Regions from separate parts of the Priestia sp. ABM2_011 genome, predicted to be linked through region 1. Evidence: riboswitches for the same ligand, from Rfam matches in the RefSeq annotation. Region 1 holds a riboswitch; each other region holds the start of a gene.

Region 1 (7,679 bases):
TCCATATGGGGATGTGGACCAACAGATATTTGATTTGGAAATTATTCATCGTAATACAACGAGAATCAAATAAAAAGCAATGCCATTCATGAGGTCTCTTTAAAAAGAGACCGATTTAGAAAAATATAAGAGCAAGCTTTTTATTTTTTTATTAGTAAAACGTTGTACTAAAACGTTTTACTAAATATAGAGTAATTCACTACTAACAAAGGGGAGAAGGAAATGAAACATTTATACGGAGTTACAACAGCAATGGTTACACCGTTTACTAAAACGGGTGAAGTAGATTTAGAGAAAGTAGTAAATTTAACAGAGTTTTTAATTTCAAAAGGAGTGCACTGCTTGTATCCGCTTGGTACAACGGGCGAGATGCTTCGTCTATCTGTCAAAGAAAGAAAGCAAGTTGCAGAAACAGTAGTGAAACAAGCGGCTAATCGTGTAACCGTATTCATACATGTAGGAGCTATGAATGAAGAAGATACAATTGAGCTTGCAAAACATGCCTATGAAATTGGCGCCGACGGTATCGGAGTAGTTACGCCTATGTTCTTTGGAGCAAACGATAACGAACTAGAAACGTATTTTATAAAAGTAGCAAACAGTGTCCCGAATGATTTTCCCGTATATTTATATAATATTCCTCAGTGTTCAAGCAATGATTTAACGGCAGAGGTAGCTCAAAAAGTGGCAGATTCATGCAAGAATGTAATTGGTATTAAATATAGCTACCCTGACTATTTACGCGTAAATGATTATTTAAATATTAACGATGGAAACTTTTCTGTTCTTCCCGGAACCGATCGTTTATTTTTAGCAGCTCTGGCTATGGGATGTGAAGGAGTTGTCTCCGGTGTATCGGGCGTTTATCCCGAGCCTTTTGTAGAGACTTATAATGCCTTTAAAGCGAATGATTTAGAAAAAGCGAGAAAGATGCAAAAAGTTGCTATTCAATATTGTGAAGCTCTTTTAAACGGAAGCAACATGTCTTATTTTAAAGAAGCATTAAAATTGAGAGGCATTGATGTTGGTGGCATGAGATCTCCTCAAATAGATTTAACAGAAGAAGAAGTCAAAGAATTAGATGATAAACTAAATAGCATTCGTCCAAAGAGCAGTGTTTAATAATTGGTTCATGTTCTGAATAAACTCATGCATTTCTAGTGAACAGGGCTGTTTGATAATAAGCAAACAGCTCATTCACTATAACGATTAAGGTTATGGAGGGATATTCTATGGCGGTTACATCTAAATTAAATGAAAGCGTTAACAAAGATTTAGGTCCTGTAAAGCAAGATGTAAAAAAGACGAATATACGCTGGTGGCTTATTATTGTATTGCTAATTGGAGCAGTTGTTAACTATTTAGACCGCTCTAATTTAAGCATCGCTAATACCACGATTGCCAAAGAGTTTGGGCTGTCTTCTACACAAATGGGTCTTTTGCTTTCAGCTTTTCTCTGGCCATATGCCTTAGCAAATCTACCAGCAGGCTGGCTGGTTGACAAATACGGGCCGAAAAAAATGTTTGCATGGGCATCAGGCCTATGGTCTGTGGCAACGGTAGCAAGTGCATTTACTAACACGTATTCTGCTCTTTATGCCATGAGAATGCTTCTTGGTGTATCGGAGTCTCCTTTTTTTACTTCAGGAATTAAAGTGACGGAAAGATGGTTTAAAAAAGAAGAGCGCGGCCTTCCTACTTCGATTATTAATACAGGGTCTCAAATTGCTAATGCGATTGCTCCGCCACTTCTAACGGTACTGCTTTTAACAATGAGTTGGAGAGGAATGTTTGTTGTTATAGGAGCAGCAGGCTTTATTGTGATGTTTGTTTGGCTAAAGATATACCGAGATCCGGATTATGTTGCCAATAAAGTGAAAGCTGTCCCTAAAGAAGAAATAAAAATCAGTCATACCTCACAAGCAAAATGGTCACAGCTGTTTAAATATAAAAGCACATGGTTTATGATTATCGGGAATTTCGGAATTATGTTTACGATATGGGTTTATTTAACTTGGCTTCCTAGCTACTTAGAAACAGAGCGCGGTTTTAGCCTAAAACAAACGGGCTGGATTGCTGCTATTCCGTTTCTAGCAGGAATCATAGGAGTGTTGCTTGGTGGTGTAATTTCAGATAGATTTATTCGAAAAGGAATTAATGCAGTAACGGCAAGAAAAATACCAATTGTAGGCGGGGCAATCTTAGCCGCAGCATCGGTAGCACCCGTTCCTTTTATTGATAATGCAGCCTTAAGTATTGTCTTATTGTCGATTGGCTACTTCGCGTCACAGCTGCCATCAGGCGTCATTTGGACTCTAGCGGCGGATATTGCACCAAAGGAACAAGTTGCTTCACTCGGCGCTATTCAGAACTTCGGTGGATTTCTAGGAGCGGCAATGGCTCCTATCGTAACAGGGTTTATATTAGATGCAACGGGAACTTTTACGGCGGTTTTCCTGTTAGGAGCAGGACTGCTTTTAATTGGTGCTATTAGTTATGGCGTATTTTTAAAGAAGCCAATAGCTAACTAGTAATGTCACAAAAACAAAGAGCACACACTGCATGAAAAAGGTGTGTGCTTTTTCTTTTACTACTAAAAAGGAAACTATTTTCATTACCATATCATGAACCTTTCTATTGAATAAAACGCTTTACTATGATAAAACTATTACAGGTAAACATATGATAATAGATTAATTTCATAGAGATACAACACCACTAGGGGTGCTTTCGAAGCTGAGAGAGACGATAAGTCTTAACCCTTATAACCTGAACTAGGTAATACTAGCGTAGGAAAGAGGTATTGTAATGGATGTTTTGTATGGGATTTCCTTACGAACTCGTTATAATAATTTTGTGTACATAAACAAAAACACTTCTTTCCTGCGAAAGAAGTGTTTTTTTATGCGTAAAGGAAGGTGTCATACATGAAAGAAACAATTGATTTGCTTGTCAAACAGGTAGAGGAGCGCAAAGGAGAGTTAATCCAGTTATTAACAACGCTTGTTTCGTATAAAACGCCAGCGCCTCCTGCACGAAATTCTCATGAAGCGCAGCTGTACGTAGCGGATTTTCTTAAAAACTGCGGTTTTTCCATTGATATGTGGGACTTATATTCTAACGACCCTATCGTAGTGGGAACGTTAAAAGGACAAAAATCGGCTGACTATCAAAGCTTGATTATTAACGGCCATATGGATGTTGCTGAGGTACAAGAAAATGAAAATTGGGAAACCAATCCGTTTGAAGCTGTTGTGAAAGACAATATGATAATTGGACGCGGAGTTGCTGATATGAAAGGCGGTTTGGCGGGAGCATTATTTGCAGTTCAGCTTTTAACAGAAGCAGGAATCGAGCTGCCAGGAGACTTGATTTTTGAATCCGTTGTAGGAGAAGAAGTAGGAGAGGCAGGTACGCTGCAATGCTGTCAGAAAGGGTATACAGCTGATTTTGCGCTTGTAGTCGATACAAGTGATTTACATATTCAAGGTCAAGGCGGAGTGATCACGGGATGGATTACGATAAAAAGCAGTAAAACCTATCATGACGGTACACGCCGAAGTATGATTCATGCTGGAGGAGGGCTGTTAGCCGCAAGCGCTATTGAAAAGATGGCAAAAGTGATCGGAGGGCTACAAGAATTGGAGCGTCACTGGGCTGTTACAAAGAGCTATCCAGGATTTTTGCCAGGGACAAATACGATTAATCCAGCAGTAATCGAAGGCGGAAGACATGCTGCTTTTATTGCAGATGAATGCAGGCTGTGGATCACCGTTCACTATTATCCTAATGAATCGTACGACCAAGTATCAAAAGAAGTGGAAGAATATATTATAGCTATTGCAAAAGCAGATCCATGGTTAAAAGATAATCTGCCAACCTTTGAATGGGGAGGCACATCAATGATTGAAGACAGAGGAGAAATCTTTCCGTCATTAGAAATTGATGAAAATCATGCAGGAGTGCAGCTGCTTGCAAATACTCATGAACAAATGGAAGGGAAAAAGCCTCCAATTGATGTGTCAACTAGCGTAACAGACGGGGGATGGCTAGCTGATGCGGGAATTCCCGCCGCTATTTACGGTCCGGGAAATTTAGCAAATGCACATGCTGTGAACGAACAATTAGATATTAATCAGCTTGTTCAATATACAAAAGTGATAGTGCAGTTCATTTATACGTGGCTGCATACGCATAAGGAGTGATCATCATGAAATTTAGTGAACGATTATACGAAAAGCTGCAGCCTATTTGGCGTCAAAATCATAATCATCCCTTCGTACAGGGGATGGGAGATGGAACGCTTGAAAAGGAGAAGTTTCGCTTCTACATGATTCAAGATTACCTTTACCTAATTGATTATGCCAAATTATTTGCGATTGGAGCCATGAAAGCTACCGATCTTCAAACGATGGGGAAATTTGCAGCCCTTTTAGATTCTACATTAAACGAAGAAATGAGTCTGCACCGTGAGTATGCCAAGAAATTTGAAATCAGCGAAAAAGAATTAGAAAAAGCGCAGCCATCTCCTACAACGCTTGCATACACGCACTATATGCTGCACGTTGGTCAAAGTGGAACATTAGCTGAATTAGTAGCCGCTCTTTTGCCTTGTATGTGGAGCTACTGGGAAATAGGAAAAGAGCTTAGTGAAAAGCCTGGAGCTAACAATGAGTTTTACCGTGAGTGGATTGAAATGTACAGCTCAGAAGAATTTGGAGAACTGGCGACATGGTGTATCAATTTATTTGACTCACTTACTGAAGATAAATCAGAAGTGGAATTAGAAAAGCTTGAAGAAATTTTCTTGAATACGACGCGTTTTGAGTATATGTTCTGGGATATGGCTTATAACGAAGCGATGTGGCCAATTCATGAATAGGTCTGTGTTATCTTTTCAAAACGTCAGTTTTACGTACAAGAACGGTGATCAAGCGATTTTAAAATCATTAAACTTAGACGTGAAAGAAGGCGAGTTTGTCAGTATCGTTGGAGCGAGCGGCTCTGGGAAAAGTACGTTGTTTCGTCTCATTACAGGTCTTGAACAGCAGAGTGAAGGCGATATCGTGATTAACGGAAAGTCTTATGAAAAGCGACTAGGAAAAGTAGGCTATATGCCGCAGCAAGATTTGCTGCTTCCGTGGCGTACGATTCTAGACAATGCAGCACTGCCTCTTGAGCTTCACAATGTATCAAAAGCAAGTGCTCATAAGCAAGTGTCTCAGCTGCTTGAAGAGTTTGGCCTAAAAGGGTATGAAAACCGTTTTCCAAGTGATTTATCCGGAGGGATGAAGCAGCGCGTTTCTTTTCTTCGGACGGTATTAAGCGGTTCTAACGTGCTGCTTTTAGATGAGCCTTTTAGTGCACTTGATGCAATCACACGTTTATCGATGCAGGAATGGCTGCTTGACCAATGGCAAAAGCGTAAGCATAGCATCTTATTTATCACTCATGACGTCAATGAAGCGCTTTTTTTATCAGATCGCATTTTTATCTTTTCAGACAAGCCAGTAAGTTGTCTTGAAGAAATTCAAGTGCCGCTTAGCAGACCTCGAACGCAAAAAGATCTGAATCAACAGCGAGTGCTTGATGTGAAAGATTATTTAATTGAACAGCTAAGATCGAAGGTGAACACATGAAAAAGTACGGGGCTTCAGTGATTTTAGTAGTCATTTTGCTGGCTGCTTGGGAAATTGGAGCACGCATTGTAAACTATCCGTTTATTTTACCAACGCCCAGCGGTATTTTAACGAAGCTTTGGGAGCTGCGAATGGATTTATTGTTTAAGCATTTACCAGCTACGTTATCTATTGTCGTAATTGGGCTTGTAATATCCGTTGTGCTAGGGGTTCTGCTGGCTGTGTGGATGAATTGGAGTCCGCTTATTGAGCGTGCTTTTTATCCGCTTATTATTGCGTCACAAATGATTCCGACCATTGCCATTGCTCCTGTATTTGTGCTGTGGTTTGGCTACTCCATTTGGAGCAAAGTGATTGTGACCGTATTAATTACGTTTTTTCCCATTACCGTTAGCACATTTGACGGGCTTCGTTCTACAAACAAAGAGTTAAAAGAACTCATGTTAACGATGGGAGCAACAAAAAAAGATATTTTCTTTAAGTTGAACATTCCTTCTGCACTGCCTCATTTTTATTCGGGACTCAAAGTAGCGGTTACCTTTAGTATAATAGGTGCTGCCATTGGGGAATGGTTGGGTGCGCAAGCAGGCTTAGGATATTTCAGTCGTCGCATGATGACACAGTTTGATGCAGCTGGTGTATTTGCACCAATTGTGATTTTATCCGCGCTCGGTATTTTATTTTTTATTATTGTAGTAGGTTTCGAAAAACGTTCATTAAAGTGGAGGAAAACAGAATGAAAAAATGGTTTGCGATTAGCTTAAGCCTGCTGCTTGTTTTGATGCTCGCTGCTTGCGGTCAGGACAAGGAAAATAAAGCTGGTGACAGTAAAAAATTAAAAGACGTTACAATTATGCTTGATTGGTATCCAAATGCAGTGCACAGCTTCATTTACGCTGCACAAGAAAAAGGATATTTCAAAAAAGAAGGGCTGAATGTAAAAGTACAATTTCCTGCTAATCCAACAGACTCGCTTAATTTAGCAGCTGCAGGGAAAGTCACGCTTGGCCTTTACTATCAGCCTGATGTAGCAATGGCACGAGCAAATGAAGATGTGCCGGTAAAGTCGGTAGGAGCGATTGTAAGATCTCCGCTAAACCGGGTTGTGGCATTGAAAGATAGCGGTATTAAGCGTCCTAAAGATTTAGAAGGAAAAGTAGTAGGATACAGCGGAACACCATTAAGTGAATCTGTTCTAAAGAAAATGGTAAAAAGCGATGGAGGAGATCCGAATAAAGTAAAACTAGTAGACGTAGGGTTTGAGTTAAATTCATCGCTGATTAGCAAAAAAGTAGATGCTGTAATAGGTGCGTATATTAACCACGAAGTACCATTGCTTCACAAAAAAGGATACAAAACGGTTGACATTGATCCGTCAGATTACGGCGTGCCATCTTATTACGAGCTAGTGGCCGTTACAGGGGATCAAACGTGGGCAAAAGATTCTGATACGATTAAAGCGTTTTGGCGTGCCGCGACAAAAGGGTATGAATACACGGAGAAACATCCAAAAGAATCACTTCAAATTTTGTTAGATAATCAAGATAAATCAAACTTCCCGCTTGAAAAAGATGTGGAAACAAAAAGTTTGAATATCTTACTTCCAAAAATGAAGTCTGAACAAGGATTCGGCAGTCAAACGAAAGAATCATGGCAATCAAATGTTAACTGGTTAAAAGAGTCAGGGTTAATTAAGAAAAAGCCAAATGTAGATGAGATGTTTGAGAATATTGGGGAATCTCAGTAAATAATTTAAGACGAATTTAAAAAAACCTCCTTATACTGAACGTAACTTTCTGAAAGAGAAAGTGAAAAGGTCAAGGAGGTTTTTTATGGCTTTTACGATAGTAGAGAAGGAAACATGTATTGCTTGCGGAGCATGTGGAGGGAGTGCGCCAGATCTTTATGATTATGATTCAGAAGGTCTTGCTTATGCCGTATTAGATAACAACGAAGGAACAAAAGAAGTTCCTGAACATCAGCAAGATGAGATGATGGAAGCGTACGAAGGGTGTCCAACAGACTCGATTAAAGTTGCAG
Region 2 (7,679 bases), 1.2 Mb from region 1:
AACCTTTGAGTGTTAAAAGGGAGCTCAAAATTTAGCTGCAGATAGCACGCCCTTCTTGGGACGCTAAACCCGGCTATGAGGGCACCCACCTAGTAGATCTGGGTATTTAAGACACTTAGGGTTACGGCAGTGCGGGCTTATTTTTTAGTTAGCTGTAGCTAGCTTTTTTTATTTTTTTATTTATTAGTTTACATAATTATTTTATTGTTAACTTATATTTTTTTTAGACATGTATGTTTTATTTATCTTCGATTGAGGAACATAAAAAGTAATAAAGGAGATGGATAAAATGAATGAACAAAAAATTGCTAAAAAAGTAAATGAAGTATTAGAAGGAAATCGTGTAGGAACATTAGCCACAGTTGTAAACAACAAACCCCACTCTCGCTATATGACATTTTTCAGCGATGAAGATGGTATCGCTCTTTACACACCAACAAATATCAATACACATAAGGCAGAAGAAATCGAAGCCAATCCGAACGTGCACGTACTATTGGGCTACAGCGGCGAAGGATATGGCGATCAATACTTAGAATTATCCGGGACAGCTGTTCTTCGTACCGGTGATCAATTAAAAGGACGTATATGGAACGATCACATGAAAGAATGGTTTGACGGTCCAAATGACCCTGAGTATGTTGTTCTGGAAATTACACCAAACGAAATTCGCTTTATGAATGAAGGCGAAGAAACTCCTCAAACCGTTCAGCTATAATAAAAAAGCGCACACTGTGCGCTTTTTTTATTTTCCTACCGCTTCTTTCAATTGAGCTGCTTTTTCTTTTGGAGACGCTGCTAAGCTAATCGCGGTAATAATAGAAACACCATCTGCACCTGCTTCTACTACTTGTTTGGCATTTTCAGGCGTGATGCCACCGATTCCTACAATTGGAAAGTCAATATTCTGGTTTCGCACTTCTTCAATTAATTTTGTACCTTGCACTGCTTTTGCGTCTTTTTTTGTAGAAGTAGGAAAAACAGGTCCCATTCCTACATAATCCGCCCCGTCTTTTATGGCTTGCTGCAGCTCTTGTACATTATGAACAGAGACGCCCACAATTCCTTTTCCTATTTTTTCTCGAACAATATGAGCTTTTTCATCTTCTTGTCCAATATGAACGCCATCTGCTTGTAAACGGATCGCTAAGTCAAGATCATCATTCACAACAAAAGGAACGTTGTGCTGCTGACAAATTTGCTGAAGTTCTTTCGCCAGCTGATATTTCGCTTCTCCTTTTAGTGCACCTTCGCCTTTTTCACGAAATTGAAACACGGTAACGCCGCCTTCAATTGCTTCTTTTAATACTTCTTTCGGATTTTTTGTACAGTTATTGCTGCCCATTATAAAATAAACTTTCAGCAGCTTTTTAATTTCTTCGTTTGTCATTTTCCCGCTCCTTTTAACGTTGATGTACTCTTGCATATGATTCAATATCCTGTCCAGATAAAAGATGAAGCTGATTTAACAGCTCAATTTGAAAGCTCCCCGGCCCTTCTTCACCTTTTTTCGCTGCGGCGATTTCACCTGCCACTCCGTAAAAACTTAAAGCAGCAACGCTTGCCTCGACATATTCTTTTTCTACAGCCGCGAAAGCTCCTATAATTGATGTCAGCAGACATCCAGTACCCGTCACCTTCGTAAATAACGGGTGACCGTTGTCTACTGTATACGTTGTGTTTCCATCGGTGATCACATCTTGTTTCCCCGTAATAACAATCACTGTATCTAATTTGTTCGCTGCTTTCTCAGCAAGTTCAATGACGTCTCCTTGCCCTTCTAATGAATCAACGCCTTTAATGAGCCATGACTCGCCTACTACATTCGCAACTTCAGCAGCGTTACCGCGAATAACGGCAATATTTAATTCTTCTACAAGCTGACATGCCACTTCTGTACGAAACGGTGTTGCTCCGGCTCCTACAGGATCGAAAATAACCGGCACGCCGTTTTCATTTGCTGATTTTCCTGCTATTCTCATCGCTTCTACTTCTTGAGCCGTCAGTGTACCCATATTTAAGACAAGCGCTCCGGCGATTCGAGCCATATCAGCCACTTCTTCCTTCGCATAAGCCATAACAGGTGACGCTCCTAGGGCAAGCAGTCCATTTGCTGTAAAATTGGTTACCACAACATTCGTAATATTATGAACAAGCGGACTTGTATCTCTTACTTTTTCTAATTGAGCTGAAATTTTACTAATATCCATGTTCTCTCACTCTTTTCATTTAGTTTTAACACTGCAAAAAAAAGACAAAAAAGCACCTTGCATGCGCAAAGTGCTTTGGTATGTACTCACATTCCCTGCGCTGGCATTATCCAACAGGTTCAAATGGTCAACAGGCGCCCCTGTACTCTCAGCCTGCCCCGCGCAAGCTCCCATACTATTCTTGTTACGTTTAAAGTTTACTATTAACCTTTTTTATTTGCAACCATTTCACTGTTTTGCCCATAAAATAAAGCTTCGCTATAGGCTGAGTGGTGTTGTAAATCTTACAGCTTTACTAAAAGCATCATTAAAAGACCTCCAGTAAACTACTGGAGGTCTTCTATCCCCTAAAAATTCTATCATTTTTCTTGAATCGCTTGATTTCTCACAGCTGTTTTTCGGTCCTTTCCTGCTCTTAAAGATAAAAGAAAACAAAGCAGCAGTACAAGTGCAGCTGATACGTACGGGTAATTAATGTTTATATCAAAAAGAAAGCCTGCTACAACAGGTCCAATAATATTACCAAGACTTGTATAAGCAGAATTTAGTCCGGCTACATACCCTTGGTCGTCTTGTGCCATCATCGACATTTGCGTGCTGATTGCCGGACGTAAAATATCTGTTGCTAAAAAGACGATAAATGTCACAACAATAATAAGCCAGTACGTGTGCACAAATAGTGTAAGTAAAATAAAAAGTCCCGTCATCATCAAGCAAAACGAAATCACTCTTTTTTCACCGAATTTATTTAAAATCCAGCCAAAAATCGTAACCTGCACAACAGCCCCTGCAATAGAGCCAAACGTAATAACAAACGCAATATCTTTTGGCGTAAAGCTAAATTTATGATCAACAAATAGTGAAAAGATCGTTTCATAATTGGATAATCCAAACGATGTCACAAAAACGATAATTAAACTTAAAAAATAAGGTTCTTTGTAGGAATTCATAAGCTGCAGTAGCAGCCGATCTTCTTTTGGATTCTCATTGTTTGAAACAGCATGACCTTGTACAGGACGAGACTCCGGCAAAACAAAAAGCGTAATCACTGCAGCCAAGCCTCCTGCTACTGCGGCCATGTAAAATGGCACGCGCATGCCGTATTCAGCTAAAAAGCCTCCAATACCGGGCCCGATAATAAATCCTGTTGTAATCGCTGCCGTCACATAGCCCATTCCTTTAGCGCGTTCTTTAGCAGACGTCACGTCCGCTGTATAGGCCATAACAGCAGGCATAATAAGCGCGGCCCCGACCCCACCTAGCATTCTGGATACAAATAATAAAAGAGGTGTACTCACTGAACCAAAGAACCATTCAGACAGGGCAAAAACAATCATTCCCGCTACAATAATTTTCTTTCTCCCTAACGAATCTGATAATCGCCCCGCTAAAGGCGAAAACAGAAATTGAGTTAGTGAAAACACCGCTACTAAAAGCCCCATCACGCTGCCGTTGATATGAAGCTCCGTCATATAGGTTGGCATAATTGGAATAACGAGACCGATTCCCGTAAAGATAATAAAAATATTTAGCATGAGCAGCAAAATCGCCGCTCGATTTCTTAACAATAATGACATATAAACCTCCTGATTACAAAAATACTGAACGTTCGGTCTATAAAAATACAAAATAATGAGGGATTACTCATTGCCGCAATAAGCATCCCCGCTTATTTAAGAAGACCTTGCTATAATTCCGTTTAAAAATACATCGATTGCTGAATGGTAAAGCTGCAGGGCATTTTCCGTACTCGTTTTTCGAGACATGCGGCTCATTCCAACAAACAACCCTTCTAAAATTACTGCAAGCTGCTCTGCATTTTTATGAGAAAACTCGCCTTCATCGATGCCCTGTTGCAAAAGTTCCCGGTTAAACTCCACGTGTCGTTTCACCATCTCATCAATTCGCTCTTCGATGTCGCTGCCCTTCTCCTCGTTGTTAAAAAACTCATCCGCAGCTTTCGTAAGAGGATGATTCAAATCATCTAAAATGATTTGCTCCGCTATTCCAAAAAGCTTATCTCTTGTTGTTTTGTAAAGAGACTCTCTTTCTTTCCAGTTTCGTTCCCACTCAAGATCCCATTCGTCTATTAAATAAAGAAAAAGCCCTTCTTTACTTTTAAAGTGATAATAAATATTCCCTTTACTGCTTCCCGTAGCTTCTACAATTTCCTCAATAGATGTAGCTTTATAGCCTTTTTGAGAAAACAATGCTTTAGCGGCATCTGCCACTTTTCTTTTGGTTTGTTCACTTTGAAGCTTTTTTTTATTCAAGCTATTTCCACCGCCCCGTACATTTATTATTTATACTGAACATTCGTTTTGTATTATCTGACACCTATACTACATAGGAAAAACCTTTTTGTCTAGTGAGAAAACCTAGTTTATACCTTTTTATATGAATCATGACCAAAACAAAGCCTCCTAAAAAGGCTTTGCCTAAAAAGCTTACTTGCTAACAGGATAAATGACAGCTGCTTGCGCGCACAGTTTGCATACAAATAAACAAATCATCTGCGCCTTCTTTCCTGTCTTTTACTCATTCAATTTCTTTGTCATAAACACACTGTATGGATCTTCTTTGTAGGTAGAAAACGGTTCGCACTCGTAAAATCCAAAACTGGCGTATAGCTTTCTAGCCGGTTCAAAAGCAGGTGCGGATCCTGTTTCTAAGCTTAAGCGTCGGTACCCTCGTTTTTGCGCTTCATTTATTATGTACTGCAGCAGCTCTCTAGCAATTCCTTTCCGCAAATGAGCGGTAGCTGTTCGCATCGATTTAATTTCTCCGTGATGCTCATCTAACTCTTTTACAGCTCCGCACCCTGCTAGCTGACTTCCTTCCCACACGCTCCAAAACGTAATATGACGTTGTTTTAAACTTTCAATATCTAGAGCATGAATACTTTCAGGGGGGGAATGTAAGTTCATTCCTTGAAGGTGAGAACTTACTAGCTCAATAACTTCATTGTTCGTTAAGTGGTCTCTTTTTATTTTAATCATCTTCTCTTCCTTCCTGCTACTAAAGGGTGGTCAACTACAAACCAACTTATGAATACATTCACTGTCGACCTTTAAAAATCCTTTTATACACTCCCTTCTTTTTCTCCAGTTATTAAAACAGACTTTGCCAAGCAGATGTTTCATACATTGTTAAACGGAGGTGAAATTCGTTGAAGAAAGTTTTATTTTGTCTTGTCCCTCTTTTGTTTTTATTATCCGCCTGCTTTAGTGATCCTGTTCAAGATGATTTAATCGATTATAACAATCAAGATTTAAAGAAAGCGGCTCAGCTTGAAAAAGAGGCGATTGACGCATACGATTCCGTTACAGGCGCTAACTACACAAGTGACGCTGTTATGTACGATACGATGACGAGTGAAGTCATTCCTACCTATCGTAAATTTGTTGACGAACTGGAAAACATCGATGTAGAAACCGACGATCTTCGAAAGGTTCATGAAGGCTATATAAAGGCTGCCAATACCCAGTATAATGCTTTTATTAAAATTGTCAGTGCTTTGGAAAAGCAGGACCGCAACCTTATTGCTGAGGCAAACGCTATGCTTGATGAAGCACGAAAAGGTATACGCGATTACAATGCAGCTATTAAAAAGCTGGCTAAAGAACATGATGTAAAAATTGAAGAACCAAAAACACAGCGCGAAAACAGCCTATAGTTTTGATGCAAAAAGAAGGTCTCTAAAAACAGTAAGAGACCTTCTTTCGTATGATGTTTCAATTTCTCCACGTTCGTTCAATAAATGAAGAAGAATATCAGGAAATATTGCTTAACGATGCATAATAAGAGGCAATAATTTCTTCATCTGAATGCGGAATTTCATTTCCTTTTACAAGCTGAGCGCCGTTAATACAGCCGCTTGTAAGTAAAATAATATCATTCGCCTTTCCTAAAGAAAGCGACTTTAATACTCCTTCTGTTCGAGTAGGGGCGCGGTGAATATTGCTTGCGCTCGGATTCGAAAAACCTGTCATCACTTGATCTACAATTACGTTAGGATCATGATAACCTGGGTGATCAACCGTTACGATAATTTCATCTGCTTTTCCTTCAATGGTACGCGCCATTTTAGGCATTTTATTAAAATCTCGAATGCCGATCCCTGCAATCATGACAATCAGCTGGTTATACTCCATCTTTTTTACTTCTTCTACCAAACGCGTAAGGGCAACAGGCGTATGGGCATAGTCTAAAATCACTTTTTGGTTATTAGGACCTTCTATCACCTGAAATCGCCCTTCTGGACTTTCCAATTGAGGAAGTACGCTAATAATATCTTCAATGTGGTATTCAAAGTGAAGAGCTGTACCAATGGCCGCTAGCACGTTAGCAATGTTGTAATCACCATATACAGGCACTGCTACTTTGTATGACTGTCCTTTATAAAGTAAATCAAAGAAAGAGCCTCCTTCTTTGACGGTGATGTTTGTTGCTTGCAGAGTTGCCTCCTTGTTATTTAATAAACTATACGTGACTTTAGGTCCTTCAAATACCCTGCTTAAGTCTTTGCCCATGTCCTGATCATCTATATTAATAACGGCATGTTTGGCCTGTTGAAATAATTTCATCTTGCATTTTTTATAGTGCTCAAACGTTTTATGATACTCTAAATGTTCTTCCGATAAGTTTGTATGAATGGCTACATCAAAATAAATATTTTCTACTCGTTGCTGATCAATCGCAATCGAAGATACTTCCATCACTGCCGCTTCATCACCTCTTGTATACAAATCATAAAAAATTTTATGCAAGTCTACCGACTCAGGTGTTGTAGGCGTACTTTTTTTATAAACTAACTTCTGCTTTGATGACCAAATGCCGGTCGTTCCAATCGATCCTGTTGGCAATTTTAAAAGAGTTAAAAGCGACCTTACGTAAGCTGCTACGGTTGTTTTGCCATTTGTACCTGTAACGCCAATTGTCTCAATTTTTTCATCCGTATAATCAAAATACATTTTAGAAAAAGACGCCATTACTTTGCGAACGTCGTCAACAGCTAAAAACGTACAGTGAGAATACTGAGTGCTCAAAAGACGAAGCTCCTCGATGCTTGTCCCAAAGACTGCTACGGCTCCTCTAGCTATAGCTTCTTTAATATATTGATGTCCATCTTCATTTTCACCTTTTATACTAAAAAATACGGATCCGTCGTGAACTTGTTTTGAATGATATGTGAGATGGGTGATTGTTTGAGATGCAGGCCCAAAAATATGTTTAATTGATAAATTCGTTAATGTATCAAAGTAGATGTTCATAGCTATTCCTCACAGTGTATAAATTTTATTTTTAATATGTTCTAAAATCCCTTAAATACTCTTTGAAGGATATTTTTTCTTTATTTCCATTTATAAAGAACTTTCTACAATTCAATCTTTTTATTTTGCTTTCATGTGTAGAACGAAAATAAAGAAAAGACGGATCACTATTTTTTAAAACTAAAAGCATGTAAAA
Region 3 (7,679 bases), 460 kb from region 1:
GCAATACATTGAAACAGTCCTATACCTAGTGCTTGTCCATAAGACATTTGGTCCACCGTCTCTACACGCGGACGTTTAGGTCCAAACAAATCTGCTAGAATCATTAATACAGCTCCGACCACTAAGCCAATTAGCACCGTATTTAAAGAAAACAAATGTTCATCAATGTAATCATCAAACAAAAGTCCTAACACTCCTGCGGGTAACAAACCAACAATTACCTGCATTAAATTTAAGCGATTTGTCGGTCCAATTGCAGCAGCTGGTTTTTTTCCCAATCCTAATAAATTAATAAAACGATCTTTAAAAATAACAACTACTGCTAAAATCGACCCTAGCTGAATAACAATCTTAAATGTATTAGCTACTGGAGATGAAAATAATTCTTTTGAATTTAACCACAGGTCATCCACAATAATCATATGCCCAGTTGACGAAACGGGAGCAAACTCTGTTAAACCTTCTACAATCCCTAAAATGATTGCTACAATAATTTCCCACATAAAGCTATGTACCTTGCCTTTCTTTCAAATTAATAAGCTTATCGCTTCGTTTTACATGCTCAACTATTTTCCTATTTTGACACTTGCTTTTTTATCATAATTGTTAAAACTATGAAATACAATGTGTATTTGCAAAAAGATAAGAATCTTTAATAATTTGTAATAAAAAGCTTACATGCTACAACCAAAAAACACGATATCAGCTTTTATTTATTTTAAAAAGCAGTCACTATGTTCAGTATAAATTCTGGTCCCTTAGCTAAAAATGAATCATCTAGACTATTTTTCTTTAGTGTGAAAAAATGACTAAATCATTATGTTTTTTCCATCCCCCTTTACTGTCATCTATCATTTTAATCCAATAGGGCTGACTTATACGACATATCCCCTAAGTAATTTGAAACTTTTTTCTCTCTTTTCTCGTATATAGTAGTATCTTTTTTAGGAGGCTTTTTACTATGAATGGAAATGTACGTACAATGAAATGGGTCACTGCTGGGTATGAAGCCTTGCTGGGAATTCCTTTAATTGGCGCGGGAATTGTTATGGGCTTTAGCTATACTCCTCTTTTTATTGGATTTATTCTTCATGCTATCACACTCATTTTAGCTAATAGACGAGGGTTATCTGCTTATGGAAACATACTAGGGCTTGTTACCTCACTGGTTGCTTGGATTCCATTTTTGGGATTTATCATGCATATTATTACAGCTATTGTGATTGCAATCGATGCTGCTAGACAACGCTAATTGTCTAGCTTTTTTTATTTAAGGGTTGATTTTTTACCGAATGATGGTAAACTTAAGCCGTAAATTGAATAATTTGAATGTTATTTCTACTAGGGGTGTCTGATAGCTCAGACTGAGAGAAGAGTGCAATAAAACTCTTTAACCCTTTGAACCTGATTTGGGTTATACCAGCGGAGGGAAGTAGTCTTGAAAAGAATAGTATAGTTTTATTCTTTTTTTGCCTATTCCATCGGGTTCTGTCTATCACAGAACCCGATTTTTTTATGGTTCGGTATAGCTACACTTTATGCGAAACCGGAGGAATATGTAATGTCAAAACAAAATGTATCAGTTTCTATGAAAAAGCCTTTTCCAAACAGTCACAAAGTATATGTCCAAGGATCCAGACAAGACCTTAAAGTACCTATGCGTGAAATTCATCAGTCTCCTACTACAGGGTCTTTTGGTGAAGAAGAAAATAGTCCCGTACGTGTATACGACACGAGCGGTGTTTATACAGATCCCTCTTATGAAATTAATTTACAAAAAGGATTACCGGCTCTGCGCGAAAAGTGGATTGCAGAACGAAACGATGTAGAAACATATCAAGGCCGTACGGTTCAGCCACAGGATAACGGTTATTATGACGGTGATCCAAGAGATCAGTACGAGCGCTTTATCACTAAACGTTTACCTTTGCGCGCGAAAAAAAATCAAAATGTAACGCAAATGCACTATGCGAAAAAAGGAGTCATCACGCCCGAAATGGAATTTATCGCTATTCGTGAACAGATGAATCCTGAAATTGTGCGTGAAGAAGTAGCAAGAGGACGTGCGATTATCCCTAATAATATCAATCACCCTGAGAGCGAACCGATGATTATCGGCCGCAAATTCCATGTGAAAATTAATGCTAATATCGGAAATTCAGCTATTCGTTCAGCTATTGAAGATGAAGTAGAAAAAATGACATGGGCAACGCGTTGGGGAGCCGATACAATTATGGATCTATCAACAGGAAAGGATATCCACACAACACGCGAATGGATTATCCGCAACTCGCCTGTTCCTGTAGGGACCGTTCCTATTTACCAAGCGCTTGAAAAAGTAAAAGGCGTAGCAGAAGATCTAACGTGGGAAGCATACCGCGATACATTAATTGAACAAGCAGAACAAGGTGTTGATTACTTTACTATTCACGCAGGTGTTCTTTTACGTTATATTCCTCTGACAGCGAAACGTACGACAGGTATTGTTTCACGCGGAGGATCCATCTTGGCGCAGTGGTGTTTAGCTCATCATGAAGAGAATTTTTTATATACTCGCTTTGAAGAAATCTGTGAAATCTGTAAAGCATACGATATTGCTATTTCGCTTGGCGATGGGCTACGTCCTGGTTCCATTGCAGATGCTAATGATGAGGCACAGTTCGGTGAATTAGAAACGCTTGGTGAATTAACTAAAATTGCTTGGAAACACGATGTTCAAGTTATGATTGAAGGTCCTGGACATGTTCCAATGCATCTCATCAAAGAAAACGTAGATAAACAAATGGAAATATGCCAGGAAGCTCCCTTCTATACTCTTGGACCGCTTACAACCGACATCGCTCCAGGCTATGACCATATTACATCAGGTATTGGTGCTGCAATGATTGGCTGGTTTGGGACAGCTATGCTTTGCTACGTAACGCCAAAAGAACATTTAGGACTCCCGAATAAAGAAGACGTTCGCGAAGGCGTTATCACCTATAAAATTGCTGCGCATGCTGCTGACCTAGCAAAAGGCCATCCAGGAGCACAAAAACGCGATAATGCTCTGTCTAAAGCAAGATTTGAATTTAGATGGAATGATCAATTTAACCTGTCACTAGATCCAGAGCGCGCAAAAGAATATCACGATGAAACACTTCCCGCTGAAGGTGCTAAAACAGCCCATTTCTGTTCAATGTGTGGACCTAAATTCTGTTCGATGCGTATTTCTCAAGATATTCGTAACATGGCTCAAGAAAATGAAAAAGATGTAAACGAAGTAAGAAAAGAAGGAATGAAAGAAAAAGCTAAAGAGTTTGTTAACAGTGGTTCAAATATCTATCAATAATGAAGTAGAACAGCTAAAAAAACAAATTAAGCAGCTTGAAGGAAAGTTATTATTTGTTCAGCAAAATTGTCAGCACATTATCGTTGAATCCTCACATTCTTCCGTAAGACGCTGCATTAAGTGTTTCTATCAACAAGATGCAAAAAGGACTTCGTAAAGAAGTCCTTTCATCTTTTTTTGAAACGTGCTTTCAGCATGTTCTTGATCCAATATAGTATTTTAATAATAACCCAGCCTATAAATGTACCTAGCGTATTCAAAAAGATATCATCAATATCAAATACTCGTTCCGTTAGCTTGTACTGTAAAATTTCAATCAGAAAACTGATTAAGAAACCAGTCGTAAAGACTTGAATAAAACCGTCAAACCACTTCATAAACAACGGAATAAACATTCCAAGCGGCGCAAACATCACGATATTTCCCAGTATATTTGTCAGAGTGAGCATTATATTACCGCTGTCCCACATCAGACGGATTGTACTAAATAAATCCAAGTTCATTGCTTTTCCGTAAACATGTTCGTTTTCCCGTATGAGAGTAGCATAAATGACCACTGCCCCGTACGCAATAAATAGAATGAACATGACTTTTTTAACGATTGACCTGATGCTTACATTCACTTCAACATCACCTTCTTTGACTCCCCAAACCATTTATTATTATCTATATGTATATGTCCACTGCTTTCATTCGTAGTGAATGGATTTACATGCTTTTTTTATCCTATCACATCAATAAATAAATACAATTCCCTTTTTATTATTTTGTAAACTAACATTTTTCCACTTAAAAAAAGCCATGCGTTTCGCATGACTTTTTTTAATTAATAATTCCACGATGGATAATTTCCACTTGTACTTTCGGATTAATCGAGATGTTTTTATAGTCCTGTCTCCATTTAAGCCTTTTCCATATACTCGGATGATAAGCAGCTGCTTCTCTTCCTATTTCCAGAAAATCACAATTAGCTTTTTGTAGCTTTCCAACTACTTTTTCAGCTTTTTTTTGTAGAATCTTTTCAATTTCTTCCTGCACCTTTTTTGTCAATGCAGGAGATGACATTTCATTTTTGGTAAATTCATTAATGCTTACTTTTACATGTAGCGGTATGGTTACTTTCGCTCCGTACATCGCATCCGGTTTAAGGTGCATTTTTGCTTTAGCGCCTGACACATCATACGATACTACATACTGTTGATCATGTATGGTAATTTTGTGACTCATAATCATATATTTACCTTTTTGATTTCCTAATAAAAGAAGCACCTTGGATTCCTCAGGATTTAATGTAATGCCTGAAAATTTATCTTCATTAAATAAAGCTGTACCGATTACATCAACGGTCTTATTTTCAGTATTTAATTTCACATAAGGGAGTGCTAGTCCTTTTCCTTCATCAAATAAAACGGTACAAAGTGACTGAAGAGTTTCAACAGGCACTAAAGAATTGACTTCAGCCGTATGAACAACTCCGTCTAAATACTCTCCAATTAGCTCTTCTCCTACTTGCTGTAATTCAACTATGGTACTCGGCTTTCCTTCTACAATGACATACTTAGCTGTCAAAGGACTTTCTGATGTGCGATATAAAACGTCGGATAATTCTAATACACCCTCCTTAGCTAATTGATTTTCAAATAAAACAATTCTTTTTTTAGCAGACATAACAATTCCAGAAACCTGCTGGTTAATTTTTGTACGATCGTCTCGAGGTGAATCCCCTGCTACATGATAGGTTTTATTCACTAATGTCCCTTCTTTAGACGTATAGGAACGGATCGCAATAGTAGAAATCACCTTATCTTTCTTTTTTTCATAAGCCACTGTAGACAAAAACATCGTATCTTTTAACAATTTTTGATCCCAACATCCTGTTAGAAAACTTAAAATTAAACATATGCTCAATACCTTGATAAGTTTATACTTCATTTTTTACTGTTCCTTTTCTTATCCATGATAGAATTAACAAACAAATAGGAATACAGAAAATGAATACGTAAATTAAGTAGTTAGTTGCCTGTGACAAAGCTGCCACAAGATTATCCGTTCTTGAAAAATAAATAGAAAGACCTGTTACGAATATCAATACAATTGGAACAAACGGACGGTGAGTTTTCTTTTTGAATATTTCCTGCATGCCTACACTTGAAATATACACGTACATAATAAGGGACGTAATAACAGAAATAATCCAAAAAGTAATAAAAACCAAATCGATTCGTTCAATCACTGAGTTTTGTGTCGCCTTCAAAATGTATAAAACCGGTTCTGGTACGATTAAAATTTCATCTGGGCTAAAAAACAAATAACAAGCAATGATGATATAAACATATAAAACGGTAACGATACAATTACTAAGCATGACCATTTTCAATGTCATAGTGGATTTTGCCTTTACAAACGGTGCTAAAATCAAAATGGCTTCAAAGCCTAGCATTGAGATACTTCCTTCTTTTGACGCTAGCAAGATATTTTGAATACCGCTGTGCCCAATCGGAAATAGATACCGGACATCAGCCTCTTTATAAGCATTTGACACCAGTAAGACTAAAATGATTAAAAATACAGATACAATTGTAAAAAAACGCCCTATGTTTCGAACATTCTCTTTTGCAAAATATAGGGCAATAACAACTAATAAAAGGACCAAAACATATGCTGGGGTTAAGTGGTACAGCCAGCGCTTTAACACGTTTACATACAAAACAGTAATAACACTTGAAACAATGATGTAATAAAATACATATCCTACATTTAGAAAATTCCCTATCCACTTACCAAGCAGCTTGCTGGTCATTTGATATAAAGTTAGACCTGGCAACCGATGCGTTAGTCCCCAGTGGAACAATGTAATGACTTGAATTATACACCCGCTAATTAACATGGAAATCCAGCCGTCCGTATGCGCCGTCTTAAATAAGTTATAAGGTAACCCTAAAACACCAATACCAATTTGAGTTTGCAAAATGATAAAGAACAGCTGGCTGGCTGAAATACTATTTTTATTCATTTGAATCCCAATTCCTTATCGCTTTTTGACGTTGGCGTTTTTGAGGCTTAGCGTTAGCAGGCCTTTCATTCAAATAGAGCTGATGCATCCTTATAAAAACATCCTTTAAGCCAGAAAATTTAAATGGCGCAAAAGGGATTAAGTAAGGCATCGTAATAGACTCTAAAATAACTAAATGCATAACAATAAGAACTAGTACAAAAACAATACCCAAATAGCCAAAAGCGGCTGCTCCGATCATCATAGGAAAACTTAAAATTCGCAGCGTTGTGCTCATTTCGTTTGATGGCACAACAAAGGAAGAAACGGCTGTTAGAGCAATAACAATAATCATCATATTTGAAACTAAACTCGCTTCAACAATTGCTGTGCCGATAACTAATCCTCCAACTACCCCGATGGTTTGAGCAATGGATGAAGGCAGCCTGAGCGATGCTTCTTTTAATAGTTCCAATATCAATACCATAATAAATGCCTCTACTATCGGAGGAAACGGAACGTTCTCAAGAGATCCTTTTACCGTAAATACTAAGTCCAAAGGAATTAACTCGTAATGAAAAGAAATCGTTGCAATATAAATCGCAGGTAAACTCATGGCAACAAAAAAACTGAACACGCGTAAAAGTCGAAAAAATGAGCCATAAAGTGCACGTGTATTGTAATCTTCAGGCGATTGATAAAAAGTAAAAAAGTTAACAGGAGCAATTAACGCAGAACTATTACCATTTGTTAAAACTGCCATTCTTCCTTCTAACAAGTTACCCATTACTCGATCCGGCCTTTCTGTATTCAGCAGCTGAGGAAATGGTGACAGAGGTGAATCTTCTAGAGCCTCTTCAATGACACTCCCACTATCCACTCCATCCACTTCAATTTGTTTGATACGATCAATAATCATATTACAAATTTCTGCGTTTGCTATATTTTTCAAATATAAAACTGCCACTCGAGTGCGTGAAATACTGCCTACTTCGATATAGCGTACAATAAGGCTTCCATCTAAAAATTTTTGCCTCATCATGTTTAGATTTTTGTCCAAGCTCTCGACAAAACTTTCCTGTGAACCCCTAATCACTTTTTCATTCAGCGCTTGATTAACTTCTCTTGTAGCCGTTTTGGTAGAATCAATTGCATAAACAAACGGATCATTCTCTATTAATAAAACAGACGCACCTCGGCTCATTAAACTAATCATTTCATTCAAATCTTTTGTAGGAGTAATTGAAGCGGCCTGAATAATTTCACTTATCTTTCCTTCTTTTTCGATTAATAAAGGTTTGATCACATGCTCATTTAATTTCACTGAATCCATAAGAGGAACAAAATAAACTAAAA

Evidence for each region. Region 1 has a riboswitch for thiamine pyrophosphate ahead of ACXAE4_RS23315 (acetylornithine deacetylase). Riboswitches for the same ligand answer to the same signal wherever they lie in the genome.
Region 2: it holds a riboswitch for thiamine pyrophosphate, as region 1 does, so the genes downstream of both, thiM (hydroxyethylthiazole kinase) here and ACXAE4_RS23315 (acetylornithine deacetylase) in region 1, are expected to answer to the same signal.
Region 3: it holds a riboswitch for thiamine pyrophosphate, as region 1 does, so the genes downstream of both, thiC (phosphomethylpyrimidine synthase ThiC) here and ACXAE4_RS23315 (acetylornithine deacetylase) in region 1, are expected to answer to the same signal.

Annotation. Positions count from the first base shown of each region.
Region 1 is NZ_JBSWUB010000001.1:4,409,971-4,417,649, reverse strand. Features, by position in the region: gene ACXAE4_RS23330 (LacI family DNA-binding transcriptional regulator) at 1-73, shown strand, start outside; gene ACXAE4_RS23325 (dihydrodipicolinate synthase family protein) at 223-1,122, shown strand; gene ACXAE4_RS23320 (MFS transporter) at 1,233-2,531, shown strand; TPP riboswitch at 2,711-2,813, shown strand; gene ACXAE4_RS23315 (acetylornithine deacetylase) at 2,928-4,205, shown strand; gene tenA (thiaminase II) at 4,211-4,882, shown strand; gene ACXAE4_RS23305 (ABC transporter ATP-binding protein) at 4,875-5,639, shown strand; gene ACXAE4_RS23300 (ABC transporter permease) at 5,636-6,379, shown strand; gene ACXAE4_RS23295 (ABC transporter substrate-binding protein) at 6,376-7,386, shown strand; gene ACXAE4_RS23290 (ferredoxin) at 7,472-7,679, shown strand, end outside.
Region 2 is NZ_JBSWUB010000001.1:3,189,377-3,197,055, forward strand. Features, by position in the region: RNA gene ssrS (6S RNA) at 1-142, shown strand, start outside; gene ACXAE4_RS17175 (pyridoxamine 5'-phosphate oxidase family protein) at 290-718, shown strand; gene thiE (thiamine phosphate synthase) at 746-1,390, opposite strand; gene thiM (hydroxyethylthiazole kinase) at 1,404-2,210, opposite strand; TPP riboswitch at 2,286-2,394, opposite strand; gene ACXAE4_RS17190 (MFS transporter) at 2,570-3,787, opposite strand; gene ACXAE4_RS17195 (TetR/AcrR family transcriptional regulator) at 3,884-4,483, opposite strand; gene ACXAE4_RS17200 (GNAT family N-acetyltransferase) at 4,745-5,206, opposite strand; gene ACXAE4_RS17205 (hypothetical protein) at 5,380-5,886, shown strand; gene ACXAE4_RS17210 (UDP-N-acetylmuramoyl-L-alanyl-D-glutamate--2,6-diaminopimelate ligase) at 5,984-7,483, opposite strand.
Region 3 is NZ_JBSWUB010000001.1:4,865,435-4,873,113, forward strand. Features, by position in the region: gene ACXAE4_RS25565 (undecaprenyl-diphosphate phosphatase) at 1-503, opposite strand, end outside; gene ACXAE4_RS25570 (hypothetical protein) at 962-1,252, shown strand; TPP riboswitch at 1,334-1,448, shown strand; gene thiC (phosphomethylpyrimidine synthase ThiC) at 1,562-3,331, shown strand; gene ACXAE4_RS25580 (VanZ family protein) at 3,499-3,954, opposite strand; gene ACXAE4_RS25585 (Ger(x)C family spore germination protein) at 4,154-5,263, opposite strand; gene ACXAE4_RS25590 (GerAB/ArcD/ProY family transporter) at 5,253-6,344, opposite strand; gene ACXAE4_RS25595 (spore germination protein) at 6,337-7,679, opposite strand, start outside.